4 regions of the Thioalkalicoccus limnaeus genome follow, and region 4 is predicted to be linked to each of the others. Evidence: predicted binding sites of a transcription regulator. Region 4 holds the regulator's gene; each other region holds the start of a gene.
The links. The regulator sigma-54, encoded in region 4, starts transcription at its own class of promoters, with help from an activator protein. The targets are predictions, from matches to a motif close to TGGCANGNTNCNTGCTT.
Positions count from the first base shown of each region.

Region 1: nifE (nitrogenase iron-molybdenum cofactor biosynthesis protein NifE) is a predicted target of sigma-54. The motif match lies at 2,103-2,119, and genes of this name have one in related genera.
Region 2: ABC977_RS02995 (pilin) is a predicted target of sigma-54. The motif match lies at 1,641-1,657, and genes of this name have one in related genera.
Region 3: glnL (nitrogen regulation protein NR(II)) is a predicted target of sigma-54. The motif match lies at 1,899-1,915, and genes of this name have one in related genera.

Region 1 is NZ_JBDKXB010000019.1:44,298-48,310, reverse strand. Features, by position in the region: gene nifN (nitrogenase iron-molybdenum cofactor biosynthesis protein NifN) at 1-672, opposite strand, end outside; gene nifE (nitrogenase iron-molybdenum cofactor biosynthesis protein NifE) at 669-2,069, opposite strand; gene ABC977_RS13155 (calcium/sodium antiporter) at 2,397-3,365, shown strand; gene ABC977_RS13150 (DUF2177 family protein) at 3,475-3,885, opposite strand.
Region 2 is NZ_JBDKXB010000002.1:291,245-294,414, reverse strand. Features, by position in the region: gene ABC977_RS03000 (transposase) at 273-863, shown strand; gene ABC977_RS02995 (pilin) at 1,760-2,194, shown strand; gene ABC977_RS02990 (hypothetical protein) at 2,311-2,433, opposite strand; partial or broken gene ABC977_RS02985 (PD-(D/E)XK nuclease family protein) at 2,697-2,957, opposite strand.
Region 3 is NZ_JBDKXB010000011.1:41,557-45,569, reverse strand. Features, by position in the region: gene glnA (glutamate--ammonia ligase) at 1-1,131, shown strand, start outside; gene ABC977_RS09980 (DUF4124 domain-containing protein) at 1,297-1,812, shown strand; gene glnL (nitrogen regulation protein NR(II)) at 2,010-3,080, shown strand; gene ntrC (nitrogen regulation protein NR(I)) at 3,080-4,013, shown strand, end outside.
Region 4 is NZ_JBDKXB010000012.1:6,075-10,087, forward strand. Features, by position in the region: gene ABC977_RS10315 (PTS sugar transporter subunit IIA) at 20-484, opposite strand; gene hpf (ribosome hibernation-promoting factor, HPF/YfiA family) at 706-1,044, opposite strand; gene ABC977_RS10325 (RNA polymerase factor sigma-54) at 1,073-2,548, opposite strand; gene lptB (LPS export ABC transporter ATP-binding protein) at 2,669-3,394, opposite strand; gene lptA (lipopolysaccharide transport periplasmic protein LptA) at 3,391-3,906, opposite strand; gene lptC (LPS export ABC transporter periplasmic protein LptC) at 3,903-4,013, opposite strand, start outside.

The sequences.
Region 1 (4,013 bases), on a different contig from region 4:
CTCGGCAGTCAGATGTCCATCGAGCGAGTCGGACAGATCCGGCAACACCAGCGGCGTCAGACCGAAGGATTCGATCAGCTCCTTGAGCGCCTCGAGGTCACCGGGTGTCAGATGGGGACCGGCGAGCACATTGACCTGCCGCGGTCGCCTCCCTGGCCGGGTGCCGGCTTGCGCGGCCGGCGGGACCAGGGTCTCGATGATGGCGTCGGTCGCGAGTGCGAACCCGCTTTCCAGCGAGCCCGTGTAATCCGGCGTCGCGACCGGTACCACCGCGATCGATGCGTATTCGGGGTGGCGTTGGCGAAAGGTCTTGACCAGGCGGCCGATGTCGGCACCTTGGGTCTCGGCCAGGCCCGTCGTCGGCAGACCGATCAGATCCGGCCGGGACTTGGCGCACAAGGTCCGCAGACCTTCGATGACATTGTCATCGGCGCCCATCACCGAACTGACCTGATCCATCGCCGTCGTTTGCAGCGGGATGGGTTCGCGGAAATGCCGGACGAAGTAGACCTTGGCGAAGGCCGTGCAGCCCTGCGAGCCGTGCAGCATCGGGATCGTCCGGCGCAGCCCGAGGAAGGCGAGCGCGGCGCCGACGGTCTGGCTGGCCTTCAGCGGGCCGACCGACAGGGCCTTGTTGCGTTTGACGATCAGCGGTGGTTTTCGCGGCGTCATGACCGGGCCTCCGTCGCGGATCCGTGCCAGGGTGCCGGTCGGCGCGCCGCGTCCCAGACGGGGCTTTCGATCGTCAGGCACAGTTGGCGGGCGAGTTCGACCAATCCCGCGTACCCGGCGTAGCCGAATTCGCGTTCCTGGTTGATGTCGAGAAAGGGCACCCGGGCCTTGATGGCCGTGTACATGTTGCGGCCACCGGCGATCAGCACGTCGGCGCCGCGATCACGGACCAGATCGAGCAACCCGCGCGGATTGCCGTCTTCGATCATCAGCGCGTCCTCGCCCATCAGCTCGCGAATCCGCGCCTTGTCTTCCTCGGTCGACTTGCGGGTGCCGGTCGCCACGACCTCCATGCCGAGGTCCTGCAGGGCCGCGATCACCGACCAGGATTTGACACCGCCGGTGTAGAGCAAAGCCCGTTTGCCGCGCAGGCGGTCGCGCCAGGGTGCGAGCCGCGCCTCGAGCCCGGCCTCCTCGCGCGCGATCAGTCGCTCGGTCCGGTCGCTGAGGTCCGGGTCCGCGATCAGCCGCGCGAAATCGCGCAAGGCCCGCGAGACGTCGGCGGCGCCATAGAAGCTGCCTTCGAACCAGGGCGTCCCATAGGCTTCGTGCAGCTTGCGCGCGACATTGATCATCGCCTTGGAGCACACCATCATGTTGACCTCGGCGCGATGCATCGTCTGCACCTCGCGGAAGCGCGCGTCGCCGGACAGGGTGCAGAGGACGCGCAACCCGAGCTCATCGAGCAGCGGCAACACGTGCCAGAACTCGCCGGCGATATTGAACTCGCCGATCAGGTTGACATCGTGGATGCGGAAGTCGTCGCGTTCGATCCCAGGCGGCAGCGGGTCCGGCTCGCGTTGACCGCAGACCTGCTGGACCATGGTCTCGCCGGCGATGCGGTTGCCGAGGTTCTTGGTTCCGTAGAAGCCGGCGGCGTCGACGGCGACCACCGGCGTGCCCCAGCGCTCCTCGGCGGCGCGGCAGACGGCGCCGATGTCGTCGCCGGTCAGCGCCGGCACGCAGGTGTTGTAGACGAACACCGCCGCCGGCTGGTAGCTGTCGATCGCCTGCTTGATCGCATGGAAAAGCCGCTTCTCGCTGCGCCCCATGATCACGTCCTGCTCGGTCAGGTCCGTGGTCAACCCCAGGCGGTACAGCGTCGGGCCCGACGAACGGGTGCCGCGGTTGTCCCAGGAGCTGCCGGCGCAGGCGATCGAGCCGTGGACGATGTGGGCGACATCGGCGATCGGCAGCAGTGCGATCTGGGCGCCATCGAACGAGCAACCGCCGGCGGTCGCGCCGGGCTTGAGGCGGGCACAGCCGGATTTCTCTTTGTTCGCATTGTGCGCGCAGGCCGGTTCATCGAGCAGCGCGGCGATCTCTTTGGCTTTCATGATGGCTCCAGGGATCCTTCTCGGAACCAATGTAAGCAGTTTTTATGCCATAGATGACGCCCGGTCAATCCTCGGGTGCGCGGCGGGTGGCGCTGTCAGAAAAATGACAATCCCCGATGCTTGGCGGGTTTCGGACAGGGGGCGAGTCGAGGGCGCTTGGGGCGGATTGATTCTCGATCGGCCTTGCCCCATGTCGACGTGGCGGACGGCGGCCGTCCTCGATGAACCGATCGGCGCTCGTCCGCGGCGACTCCCGGTCTTCGCGCCTCGTCGCGAGACGGGCCCTCGACGGTGTCGGCCGTCGTTATCCATCTATGTGATCCCTTTATGCTGTTGCCTTCCCTCGCTGTTGCGTCGGGCCTGGTCCTGATGCTTTGGAGTGCCGATCGGTTCGTCGAGGGTTCGGCGGCCGCGGCGCGGCACCTCGGCATGCCGCCCCTGCTGATCGGGATGTTGATCGTCGGTTTCGGGACCTCGGCCCCCGAGATGATCGTGTCGGCGCTGGCCGCTTGGAACGGCAATCCAGGCCTGGCGCTCGGCAATGCCTATGGGTCGAATATTACGAACATCGCGCTGATCCTTGGGTTGACGGCGCTGATCAGCCCGATCCTCGTGCACTCGTCGGTTCTGCGCAGGGAACTGCCGCTCCTCGTGGCGGCGACGATCCTGACCCTGGCGCTCTTGTGGGACCGTCATCTGGACCGCGTCGATGCCTGGGTGCTGCTGATCCTGTTCGGCGGGCTGGTGGTCTGGACGATCCGTCAGGCGCGGCGATCGCGCGCCGACAGTCTGGCGGACGATGTCACCTCGGCGATGGTATCCCAGTCGATGCCGCTGACGCGCGCGCTGATGTGGTTGATCCTGGGTCTGATCCTGCTGGTCGCGAGCTCGCGGTTGCTGGTCTGGGGGGCGGTCGACATTGCGCAGTCGCTCGGGGTCGAGGATCTGATCATCGGCTTGACCGTCGTCGCCATCGGCACCTCGTTGCCGGAGCTGGCCTCGGCGATCATCGCCGCGCGCAAGGGCGAGCACGACCTGGCGCTCGGCAATGTCATCGGGTCGAACCTGTTCAATACGCTGGCCGTGGTCGGGATCGCGGGCCTCATCCAGCCCTTTGCGGTGCCACCCGAGGTCCTGTCGCGCGACCTGCTCGTGATGGGGCTCTTGACGCTCTCGTTGTTCGTGATCGGCTATGGCCTGCGCGGCCCGGGACGGATCAATCGCTACGAGGGCTCGGCGCTGGTGGTCTGCTTCGTCGGCTACACGGGTTATCTGATCACGACCCTGATACCTTGAAGTTCGGGCTATCGATCCGTCTCCGCGGTGCAGGTTCAGATCGAGGTAGGGGCCTTAGATGACCGGCGAAACGCCAAGCGCGAGTGCTCTAGCCGGTGATTCGACGGGCCTATCCGGCCAGCCAACGGCCGATCAGGAAGCTCGCCATCGCGACACTGGCACAGAGGGTCACGCCCCACAGGGTGTCGACGATGACGACCTTGAGCGGCCAGTTCGGCAGCGTCGCCATGTTCGTGAGCTCGTAGGTCAGATAGGTGAAGAACCCGAATAGGGCGCCGTTGACCAGCGCCCGCGCGAGCGAGTCCTCGGCCAACGCTGGGGCGACGGCGAAGTACAGGATCCCGGCGATGTAGATCAGGTAGAAGCTGAAGGCCGCCGGCCAATGGACGGTCGGGCTCAACAGGTGCGCGAGCTGTTCGCGGTAGAAGTTCTTGGCGATGACGCCGAGCCACAGCAGGTCGATGACGAAGAAGACCGGAACGGTCAGCAGATAGAGTTTGGCGTAGAAGAGCGACGGCATACCGGGTCCCTCGGGCGAGTGGCGGACGGCCGGCGACCGCCCGCGGTGTCAAATCCCGTGCTTGGGGATCACCGGATCGCGTTGCAAGCGCCGGCCTGCGCCGTCCTCGGTGCCTCGCGACCAGGGCC
Region 2 (3,170 bases), on a different contig from region 4:
TTCTCTTGTCAGGGGACGGCTAACGGCTAATGAGTGCCCTCTACTCCTCGCGCCTCGCAAAAACTCTACGGCGAGCCCGCCGCGCCGTCAACAAAATAGGTGACCCGTATGTTTCCTTGACCCCTGCAGTGACCGGCCCGAGGCATCAACGAGGTGCAACAAGGTGGGTGTCCCGTAGATCCACGGAATTTAGACCCTGCCGTCTTCTCCTACAGCCCGAAATGTTGCATTTCAAGACCTGACCCCCTGCCCCCACGGCCAACATCCTGGCGGTGCAGAATCTGTTCTCGCGCAACCGCGGGCGCTCCATCAGCGCCAACGAGGTGCGGCGCTTGACGCCGGAGTCGGTCGCCGAGCGGGTCGCCGACCCCAACTTGGCGTTGGCCATCCAGAGCACGGTCCTGGCGATGCGCGGCCAGCAGGCAGCGATCGAGCTGCTCGAGCGCGAGGCCTGGCGGCAGACAAAGGCGTCGCCGACCTGGCGAGCGCTGCAAACCGTCAGCGGCATCGGGCGTATCCTCGGGCTGACCATCGTGCTGGAGACCGGTCCCATCGAGCGCTTCGGGCACGTCGGGCACTACGCCTCCTACTGTCGTTGCGTCGGCAGCCAGCACGTCTCCAACGGCAAGCAGAAGGGTCAGGGCAACACCAAGAACGGCAACAAATACCTCGCTTGGGCGTACGTCGAGGCGGCCAACTTCGCCGTGCGCTACAACCCGCAGATCAAGCGCTATTATCAACGCAAGCGCGCCAAGACCAAGGCCGTGGTGGCGACCAAGGCCGTCGCCCACAAGCTGGCGCGCGCCTGTTACCACATTCTGCGCGAAGGCCGCGCGTTCGATGTGAACCGCGCCTTCGCCTGAACCAAATCGGGCATGCCTCGGTGAGCTCGGACACGGGGTTGGCGAGCAGCCACCAGATCTGATTGAGCCCCGAGGCATTCCCGCCGAGGATGGCCACCGACACGGAGCGACAGCGTATGTGACCGAGACGCCCCCGCCGCTGAGCCACAACGGGGTTGGGTGCGCTCCACCGGAGCGTCAGCCAGAGATCTGTGAACGCACGGCCCGCCTCCAGGCATGGCCGTGTACCACTTGGACCTTGGCGGGGTACTGACGATTTTCTGGGGCTCGCATGAGCCACGGGCCGGGTGTCTTCTCCCCATCGGGAGCAGCCCCAGCGCCTAGAACCTGAAGGGTGACTGGTGCGGATCGGCTCCGCAACCACCACAAAGAGAACCGACGGCGCGTCCAAGGCACAACGCAGCGTTTCGTGGATAATTGATCCAGATCATCGCGCCAGGCCGCGAGGAACTTCTGTCGCCTCTTGACCAGGGTCAGCTAAATGGTGACCCCCTGCCCCCTTCCTTTTCGAGGCCTGACCCCCGCCCCCGCGCCCGAAATGCTGCATTTCAAGACCTGACCCCTCCTCCCTCGGAAGGCCGCGCCGGACGTGTCGCGCCGCCTAAGCGGTCGAAAATCGCCGACGGCCGGTTTTGACAATTTTCGTCACTTCTTGACCGGGAAGGTCGGTCGCGGTGGCTGGCGCGCGCGAGCGGCGTGTGGACGGCTGGTGGCATCCGGGTCGGCAAGGCTTTCGGAACAAGCACCTGCGGCGGGCCGGGGCCAGCGCGACAAGGTTGGCCCGATTGCTGCTGTCATCAGGCCAGGAGCGGAAGACGGCGCGCGGCCAGGTGGCCCGAGGGGTCTTCCGGCATTCCGGGTTCGACGACCATCCATGATCCACAGAGGACATTACGATGCACAAACAGCAAGGCTTTACCTTGATCGAACTGATGATCGTCGTCGCGATCATCGGTATTCTGGCGGCGATTGCGATTCCGGCGTACAACGATTACACGGTTCGCGCGCGGGTGACGGAAGGTCTGAGTCTCGCCTCTCCAGCGCGGACTATCGTTGCTGAGAACATTCAAACCGGTGCGGCGGCGGCTGGACTGGGCTGGGAGGAACCTGACTCGACTGATATCGTCGATGAAATCACTATTGGTGACGATGGGACGATCACCATCGTATACACCGCTCTCGCACGAGACGTGGAGATCACTTTGACACCAGATCCAACGTTCGCGGCGGGCGAGGTCGGCGAGGGGCGAATCACATGGGTATGCGAGGTTGACGAAGCCGATAATAATAAATATGTGCCTGCGAATTGCCGTGTCGGTGCGGCTGAATGAGTTAGCGTTGGCATCCTGATTTCCCTCAAAACGAAAAGGCGCCATCCGGCGCCTTTTCAGTCTCCGGAAAGAGGTTAGATCGCATGGCCATCGCGGCTCTGCTGCTCGGCAATTTCTTAGTCGGCATTGCACTCCTGCTCGGTGCCGACCTCGCCGACATCATCGGCGCCGAGCTCGGTGCGCGCCTCCTGATTGGCTTTACTGTGGTGCCCGGGTTGGTCATGTTGATCCGGCAACATCGGCCACATTGGCAACGGCAGCAGCAGGGAATGGGGTCAGGTCTTGAAATGCAACATTGCGTCCCCTCCAAAAACCCGTTTCGGCGACCGAGCGCGGGAAGGGGGCGTCGGTCGACCCCACGCAAGGGAATTACGGTGGCAGTTCAGGGTAATGCAAGCGCAACCGGGGGTCAGGTCGCACATGTAACGTCCAATCGAGCGTGCATTCCCGTGCGCGTCCCGCGCGACCTCTACGAGCAGGCCAGTCGGGTACGCCGCGGAAGTCATTCGGTCGGCGGTTCGTCCACCGACGTCACGTCCGTGGAATCATGGTAGGTCTCGATGCCCAGTCGCTCGGCGACCTTGCGCGCCCGCGCGTCGATCATCGGCGAGATCACGATCAAGCGCGCCGCCTTGCGTTGGTGCCGCGCTTCGTAGAAGCGGGCCTTGCGCTCGAAGATGTACATCCCGGCCTTGTCGATCGACGACTTCAGCTCGCAGATCAGCAGCAGGGGGAAGGGGGTCAGGGGAAGGGGGTCAGGTCTTGAAATACAACATTTCCGGAGAAGACCGGGGGAACGCAGGAGCACAAGGAATGGGGTCAGGTCATGTCTTTTGCCCGCTGTGGGCTCAGCTACCGCTTGTGGCACTTGGCTAGTCCAGCCTAGACTAATTCCAGATCAACCGACTTGAACGGAGGACGCGGGTGGAACGGGCAACCGCGCTACACGCGGTACGCCTTCCCTCCCCGCCTGAAC
Region 3 (4,013 bases), on a different contig from region 4:
GAACCTTCGACGATGCAAGGCTACGAACGGGATCCGCGCTCGCTGGCCAAGCGTGCGGAGGCCTTCCTGAAGTCCACCGGTATCGCCGATTCCGCCTTTTTCGGACCCGAGCCCGAGTTCTTCGTGCTCGACGATGTCCGCTGGGGTGCCGACATCAGTGGCTGCTTCTACAAGATCGATTCCCAGGAGGCCGATTGGAATTCCGCGAAGGTCTTCGAAGACGGCAACATGGGGCACCGGCCGAATGTCAAGGGTGGCTATTTCCCCGTGCCGCCAGTCGATTCGCTGAATGATCTACGCGCAGCCATGTGCCTTGCGCTCGAAGAGATGGGGGTGCCCGTCGAGGTGCATCACCACGAGGTGGCAACCGCCGGCCAGTGCGAGATCGGAACGCGCTTCGCGACCCTGGTCCACCGGGCGGACATGAATCAGATTCTCAAGTATTGCGTCCACAATGTCGCGCATGCCTACGGTAAGACAGCGACCTTCATGCCCAAGCCGCTGGTCGGTGATAACGGCAACGGGATGCACGTGCACCAATCCCTCGCGAAGGACGGAAAGAATCTGTTCGCGGGTGACAAATACGGCGGCTTGTCGGAGACCGCGCTCTACTACATCGGTGGGATCATAAAGCACGCCCGTGCGTTGAATGCCTTCACCAACGCCTCGACCAACTCCTACAAACGCCTCGTCCCCGGCTTCGAAGCGCCGGTCATGCTGGCCTACTCGGCGCGAAACCGTTCGGCGTCGATCCGCATCCCGCATGTCCCGAGTCCCAAGGCGCGCCGCATCGAGGTCCGTTTCCCCGATTCGATGGGCAACCCCTATCTGTCGTTCGCAGCGATGATGCTCGCGGGCATCGACGGGATCCTGAACAAGATCCATCCGGGTGATCCGATGGACAAGGATCTTTACGACTTGCCGCCGGAAGAGGAAAAGTCCATTCCCACGGTTTGCTTCTCGCTCGATCAGGCGCTCGGCGCGCTCGATAAGGACCGTGAATTCCTGACCAGCGGCGGAGTCTTCACGGACGACCTGATCGACGGATATATCGCGCTGAAGATGCAAGAGGTCACGCAGCTGCGGATGACGACCCATCCGATCGAGTTCGACCTCTATTACAGTCTCTGACGATGCGCTGATCGATTCAGCGTTCGGCGCGGTGCAGTGCGTGCCGCGCCGGGCACGGGACGGGGAGCCGGGACACACCAGCGGGTTCCGGCTCCATACCTGACGATGCCCGATCGCCCCGAAACGGTTGGCTCCTGACCCCAACCTGCACTATCCTCTCGTGCCATGGGCTACCTGATCGTTTCACTTCTGGCCATCCTGGCGTCACCGCTCGCCGCCGACGTCTATCGCCATGTCGATGAACAGGGTCGGGTCACCTTCTCCGATCGGGCCGTGCCAGGTTCCGTTTTGGTGGAGAGTCGCGGCAGCGGGCCGCCGCCTGCGGCGCGCCCCTTTGATACGGTGGCCCCAGACGAACCGACCGGCGATCCGGGCCCGTTCGAGGCCTTCGAGATCCTCGAGCCGGCGGATGGCGACATCGTTCCGCACAATGAGGATCCGGTCGCGATCCGACTCTTGCTGATCCCTTCGCTGATGCCCGAGCAACGGCTTCAGCTGCGTGTCAACGGCCAACTGGTTCCCGGTGACTTGCGCGAGACCCAGACGGCTTTGCAAGGGCTAGCGCCCGGGTCGCATCGTCTCCAGGCAGTGATACGCGATGGCGACGACGTCATCGCGACCACGGATCCGATTGTCTTCCATCGGCGGCCCGGCTTGGATCCGACCGGGCCGGCACCGTGATTTAGCCAAAGTTCTACTGCGTCACCCTCCGAGGAGCGATCACCGGTCTCGGGACGCCGATATACCCCCCTATCTTGTTCCATGAATGGTCTGGTTCTTGCTTGATTAGAGCCGTTGGGTGTTCCCCTTCGATGCGGACCCCGGAGCCATCCCAGACGATTCGCCTCTCGCCTCGATCATTGCCGGTCTCATGCACCATGGTCTCGACACCGACGACGAATCTGGAACGCACCATCCTGGACAATCTGAGTACCGCCGTGCTCCTATTCGGCGCAGACCTTCGTCTGAGATACCTGAATCCTGCCAGCGAAATGCTGCTGGCGGTCAGCGCTCGCTATGTCCTCGGACACCCGGTCGGGGAGATCGTCGCATGTCCCGAGGGCGATCTGGAAGCGCGCCTGGAGGAGGCCTTGACCACAAAACACCCATTCACCGAGCGCGAACGGAATCTGCTATTGCTCGATGGTCGGTCGATCACGGTCAATTGCACGGTGCTGCCGCTGCACCAAGTCAATGCCGCGGGCGAGATCCTGATCGAATTGCATCAGGTCGATCGCCAATTGCGGATCACGCGGGAGGAGCAGCTGATCACTCAGCACCAGGCGAGTCAGGCACTGATTCGCGGCCTCGCACACGAGATCAAGAATCCTCTGGGAGGCTTGCGCGGGGCCGCGCAACTCCTCGAAGACGAGTTGCCGGACAAATCGCTTCGTGAATACACGCGCATCATCATCGAGGAGGCGGATCGTCTCCAGACTTTGATGAACCAAATGCTCGGTCCGAACCGGATGCCGCAGCGACGACAGGTCAATATCCATTCGGTCCTCGAGCATGTGCGAGGCTTGTTGATCGCCGAATCACCCGATGGGCCGGCGATCCAGCGGGACTATGATCCGAGCATCCCGGAGATCGACGCCGATCAGGATCAGCTGATCCAGGCCGTGCTGAACATTGCACGCAATGCCGTCGCAGCAGCGGGCCGTTGCGGCCATGTGGTGCTGCGCTCGCGCGTCCTGCGACAGTTCACGATCGGCAGCAAACGCCACCGGCTGGTCGTCTGCATCGAGGTCGAGGATAACGGCCCGGGCATCCCCGATGAGCTCAGGGATCGGATCTTCTTCCCAATGGTCACAGGCCAGCCTGGCGGCACCGGCCTAGGCTTGCCGATCGCACAGGAATTGATCAATCAGCACGGCGGCCTCATCGAATGCGAGAGCCGCCCCGGCCGGACCCTGTTCAACATCTATCTACCACTGGAGCGGTCTTGATGAGCAAAGAACCCAAGGTATGGGTTATCGATGACGATCGATCGATTCGCTGGGTCCTGGAGCGCGCGCTGCGGAAGGCCGAGATGGACGTCACGAGCTTCTCCAATGGTGTCGGCATCATGGAAGCCTTGCAACGCGAACAGCCAAACGTGATCCTGTCCGACATTCGGATGCCGGGCATCGATGGCCTGGACCTCTTGCGGCAGATCACCGCACGTTACCCCCATCTGCCAGTGATCATCATGACCGCGCATTCGGATCTCGAGAGCGCGGTATCGGCCTTCCACAGCGGCGCCTTCGAATACCTGCCCAAGCCTTTCGATCTCGATGAGGCGGTCGCGCAGGTTCAGCGCGCCTGTCGTCGCAACGCCGGTGCCACGCCGATCGAAGAGCTGCCAGTGCCGGGCCCCGACATCATCGGCGAGGCACCGGCGATGCAGGAGGTGTTCCGCGCGATCGGCCGGCTCGCGCGTTCGACCATCACGGTCCTGATCAATGGCGAATCCGGAACCGGAAAAGAGTTGGTCGCGCATGCCCTGCACCGTCATAGCCCAAGGTCGGATCAACCCTTCATCGCACTGAACATGGCGGCGATACCCCGGGATCTGCTCGAATCGGAGTTATTCGGTCATGAACGGGGTGCGTTCACTGGCGCCCAGACGCGACGCGAGGGTCGCTTCGAGCAGGCCGACGGTGGCACCCTCTTTCTCGATGAGATCGGTGATATGCCCGCCGAATTGCAGACGCGGTTGCTGCGGGTGCTGGCCGATGGCGAATTCTACCGGGTCGGGGGCGTCGCACCGATCAAGGTCAATGTTCGGATCATCGCCGCGACCCACCAGCATTTGGAGGACCTGGTTCGGCAGGGCCGTTTTCGCGAAGACCTCTTCCACCGGCTCAACGTCATCCGTATTCATCTCCCGGCCCTGCGCG
Region 4 (4,013 bases):
GGCCGAGTCCCGTGAGCTACTATGTCGTACGCTGTTCCCAGTCCTTGAAGAGGCCGAGTACCTCGGCCGCTGTCTCGGCGTTGCGCAGGCTCACCCGCAAAGCTGGATTGCTGAGCATCGTGGCCAACTGGGATAGAAGCTGCAGATGCATCTCATTGGCCGCCTCGGGTACCAGTAGCGCGAAGGCCAGGTCGACTGGCGTTTCGTCGATGGCGTCGTATCCGATCCCCGTCGCCAGTTGGGCGAAGGCCCCGATCGGTTCCCGGATCTCCGGTACGCGTGCGTGCGGCAGCGCGATACCGTGACCGAGACCGGTGCTTCCGAGCCGTTCTCGTTCGATCAAGCGTTCGAAGACGATCTCCGGCGTGAGGATCAGGTTCGCGCTGGCCAACAGTTCGCTCAAGGTCTCGAGCAAGCGCTTCTTGCTGGTGACCTCTACACGGCAGCCGATCCGGCGCTCGGCGATGAGTTCAGACGGAGACATCGATCACATGAATCCCAATGCACTGGACAAGGATAATGGGCGGAGATTTTCGCACATCCAGCGCGGTGATTGTGGGGTATTGCATCACAACGGCGTCAGCCGCTGTGAGCATCGCGTCGGTCGCGACGATCGCACCGAGTCGCATGAGACCAATCACTCGGGACGAAGTGGCGCCCGGTCCGGGGCGTTTGGTCTGCCTATCGCTCGGACCGGGGTGCTTCCTACTCGTCGGTCGGTGGGGCTTCGTCTAATCCTTTGAGGCTGTTGCCGCCGCGGTGATTGTTCTTCTTCTCCTTGTGGCGAATGACCTGGCGATCGAGCTTGTCGATCAACCCGTCGATCGCGGCATACATGTCTTCATGGACCGACTCCGCGAACAGGTTGGCCCCATTGACGTAGATCGTGGCCTCCGCGCGTTGGCGGAGCTTCTCGACGCTGAGGATGACGTGCATGTTGATGACGTGGTCGAAATGCCGCCCGAGACGCTCGAACTTGTTCTCGACATAGCCCCGGAGTGCCTCGGTGATGTCGACATGGTGCCCCGTCAGGTTGATCTGCATGATGTACTCCTAGTGTTCTGAACGCCTCTCAAGTGAGACGTTTACGTTCGTTCGAAGGTGGTATGCCCAAGGCCTCGCGGTACTTTGCCACGGTGCGTCTGGCCACATTGATGCCCTGATCCCCAAGCACGGTCGCGATCCGGCTGTCGCTGAGGGGCTTGCTGGCCGGCTCACCGGCGACCAGCTTGCGGATCAGGGCGCGGATCGCGGTCGACGAACATTCGCCTCCCGAAGCCGTGCCCACATGGCTGGAAAAGAAGAACTTCAATTCGAAGGTGCCTCGTGGAGTATGCATGTACTTCTGGGTCGTCACGCGCGAAATCGTCGACTCGTGCAGATCGAGGGTCTCAGCGATGTCGCGCAGGACCATGGGCTTCATCGCCTCCTCTCCGTGTTCCAGAAAATCCCTTTGCAACTCCACGATCTTGGCGGCAACGCGCAGCACCGTCTCATTGCGGCTCGCCAGGCTCTTGATGAACCAGCGTGCCTCTTGGAGGTGGCTCTTCAAGCACAGGTTGTCGGCACTTTGATCGGCACGGCGGATCAGCTTCGCATAGTCCGCATTAACCCTGAGCCGCGGCGTGATGTCCGGGTTCAGCTCGACCAACCAGGCGCCGTCGCGTTTGCGCACCAAGACGTCGGGTATAACGTACTCTGTTTGGATTTCCGCGATCAAGGCCCCGGGGCGGGGTTGCAGAGCACGAATCATCGTGATGGCCTGTGCCAGTTCGTCGGCGTCGAGGCCAAGTGCGGTGCGGATCCCGGCGAGATCGCGTCGCGACAGCGTGGCGAAGTGGTCGCGGCAGATGGCGAGCGCGACATCGCGCACGGGATCCCCTTGCGGATGTTGTCGCAATTGCAGAAGGAGGCATTCGCGCAGGTCGCGCGCGGCCACGCCTGGAGGGTCGAATGACTGGACGCGATGGATCACGGCCTCGATCTCATCCAACCCGAGGTCGGGGTCACCGAGGGTCGCCTTCAGCTCCGCGGTATCGGTCGTCAAGTACCCGTCGTCATTGATCGCATCGATGACGGCGGTCGCGATCGCCTGCTCGAGCGGGTCGAGGCGGGACAGGTTCAGTTGCCACATCAGGTGGTCGTGCAGGCTTTGCGGGCGACTGCGCTGTGCGAGCCAATCCGGCCCCTCTTCGTCGCGGGTCGCGCCGGGCAGGTAGCTGGTGTCGTAAAGGTCGCTCCACTCGGTGTCGACCGGTAAGTCCTCAGGGATGTCGGTGCGTTGCCCATCGACCTCGCGGTCGAGATCCCGCGGCGGGGTTTCGAGAAGGGCATCACGCTCTTCCGCCGGGCGTTCGCCTGCTTGTTCCTCGGCGCCATGGGAACCCTCGGTCTCGTCGCCCTCCTCGATCATCAGGTTCGATTCCAGGACCTCCTGGATCTCGCGCTGCAGATCCAACGTCGACAACTGCAGCAACTTGATCGCATGCTGCAGCTGCGGGGTCATGGCCAGATGCTGGCCGAGACGAAGTTGGATCGACTGCTTCATTGCTCGGATTGCCGTAACATGGTTCGCAATTCAATGCGATCTGGATCATTCTAGCCGATGCAACCCTGATCGTAGCATGACTCGAGGTGCCGGCCCCGGCTCGTGTCGAGTGCCCCGGGGTCATAGCGTGAAGTGCTCGCCGAGGTAGACGGCCCGGACCTCGGCGTTTTCGAGCAAGGCCTGGGGTGTCCCTTCGGCGATGACCCGGCCGTCGTTGATGATGTAAGCGCGGTCGCAGATGTCGAGCGTCTCACGCACGTTATGGTCCGTGATCAGGATGCCGATGCCGCGCTCGCGCAGATGGGTCACGATCTGCTTGATGTCGCCGACTGCGATCGGGTCGACCCCCGCGAAGGGTTCGTCGAGTAACATGACCCGTGGCTCGACGGCCAGCGCACGCGCGATCTCGAGGCGGCGGCGTTCGCCGCCGGACAGGCTCAGGGCCAGCGATCCAGCGACATGGGCGATGCCGAGTTCCTCGAGCAAGGCTGTCCCGAGGGTGCGCCGTCCGGCGCGGTCGAGCTCGCGGCGTGTCTCGAGGATCGCCAACAGGTTCTCCTCGACGCTCAGTTTGCGAAAGACCGAGGGTTCCTGCGCGAGGTAACTCAAGCCGCAGCGGGCGCGGGCGTGCATCGGCAGCCGCGTCAGATCCCGCCCGTCGAGCGTGATCCGGCCCGTATTGGCCGCAATCAGGCCGACGATCAGGTAGAAACAGGTGGTCTTGCCCGCGCCATTCGGCCCCAGGAGGCCCACGACTTCGCTGTCGTTGACATCGAGATCGACGCCTCGGAGTACCGGGCGATGGCGATAGTGCTTGGTGAGATTCGTTGCCCGCAGTGTCGTCATGGTGTGGGGGTGATCTCGATGCGAACGCGCTCCGTCCCGTTCGCGCTGGTCCCGGCCTTGATCTGGGAGGTTGCTCGATTGAACAGGATCCGATCACTGCTGAAGCGATCCTGACCCTGGTAGAGGACGGCTCGGTCGATCAAACTGATCTCGTCCCGGGTGACGTCATAGGTCATTTGTCGCGCCTCGGCCCGCTGCTCCGGGGCGTCGCCTTCGGCGCGTTGGACGAGGATCGCCGGGTCCCCCCAAGCGGTGATCCGTTCCGGCCGGCGATCGGGTCGATGCTGAACTTCGACTCGGTCGGCCTCGATGCGCAGCCGACCCTGTTCGACCAGGACCTGGCCTTGGTAGAGGCTGAGGGCGAGCTGGTCGTCGAACTGCACGCTGTCGGCCTCGATCTGGATCGGGTCGTCGGCGCCAGCGGGGCTTGGCACAGCGGATCCGACCCACGACGCCAGCAGCAGCGAGAGCGCGCAAGCGAGGTGTCGGCGGTCGTGACCGGGCTGAATCATGGTCGCCCCTCATCGGCCATGTGAAAGATGGCCTGTGTGCGCTTCGGAAATTCGATCCGGAGTGTCTCGCCGAACCAGAGGCGGACGCCGGTCGACGTCAGTTGATC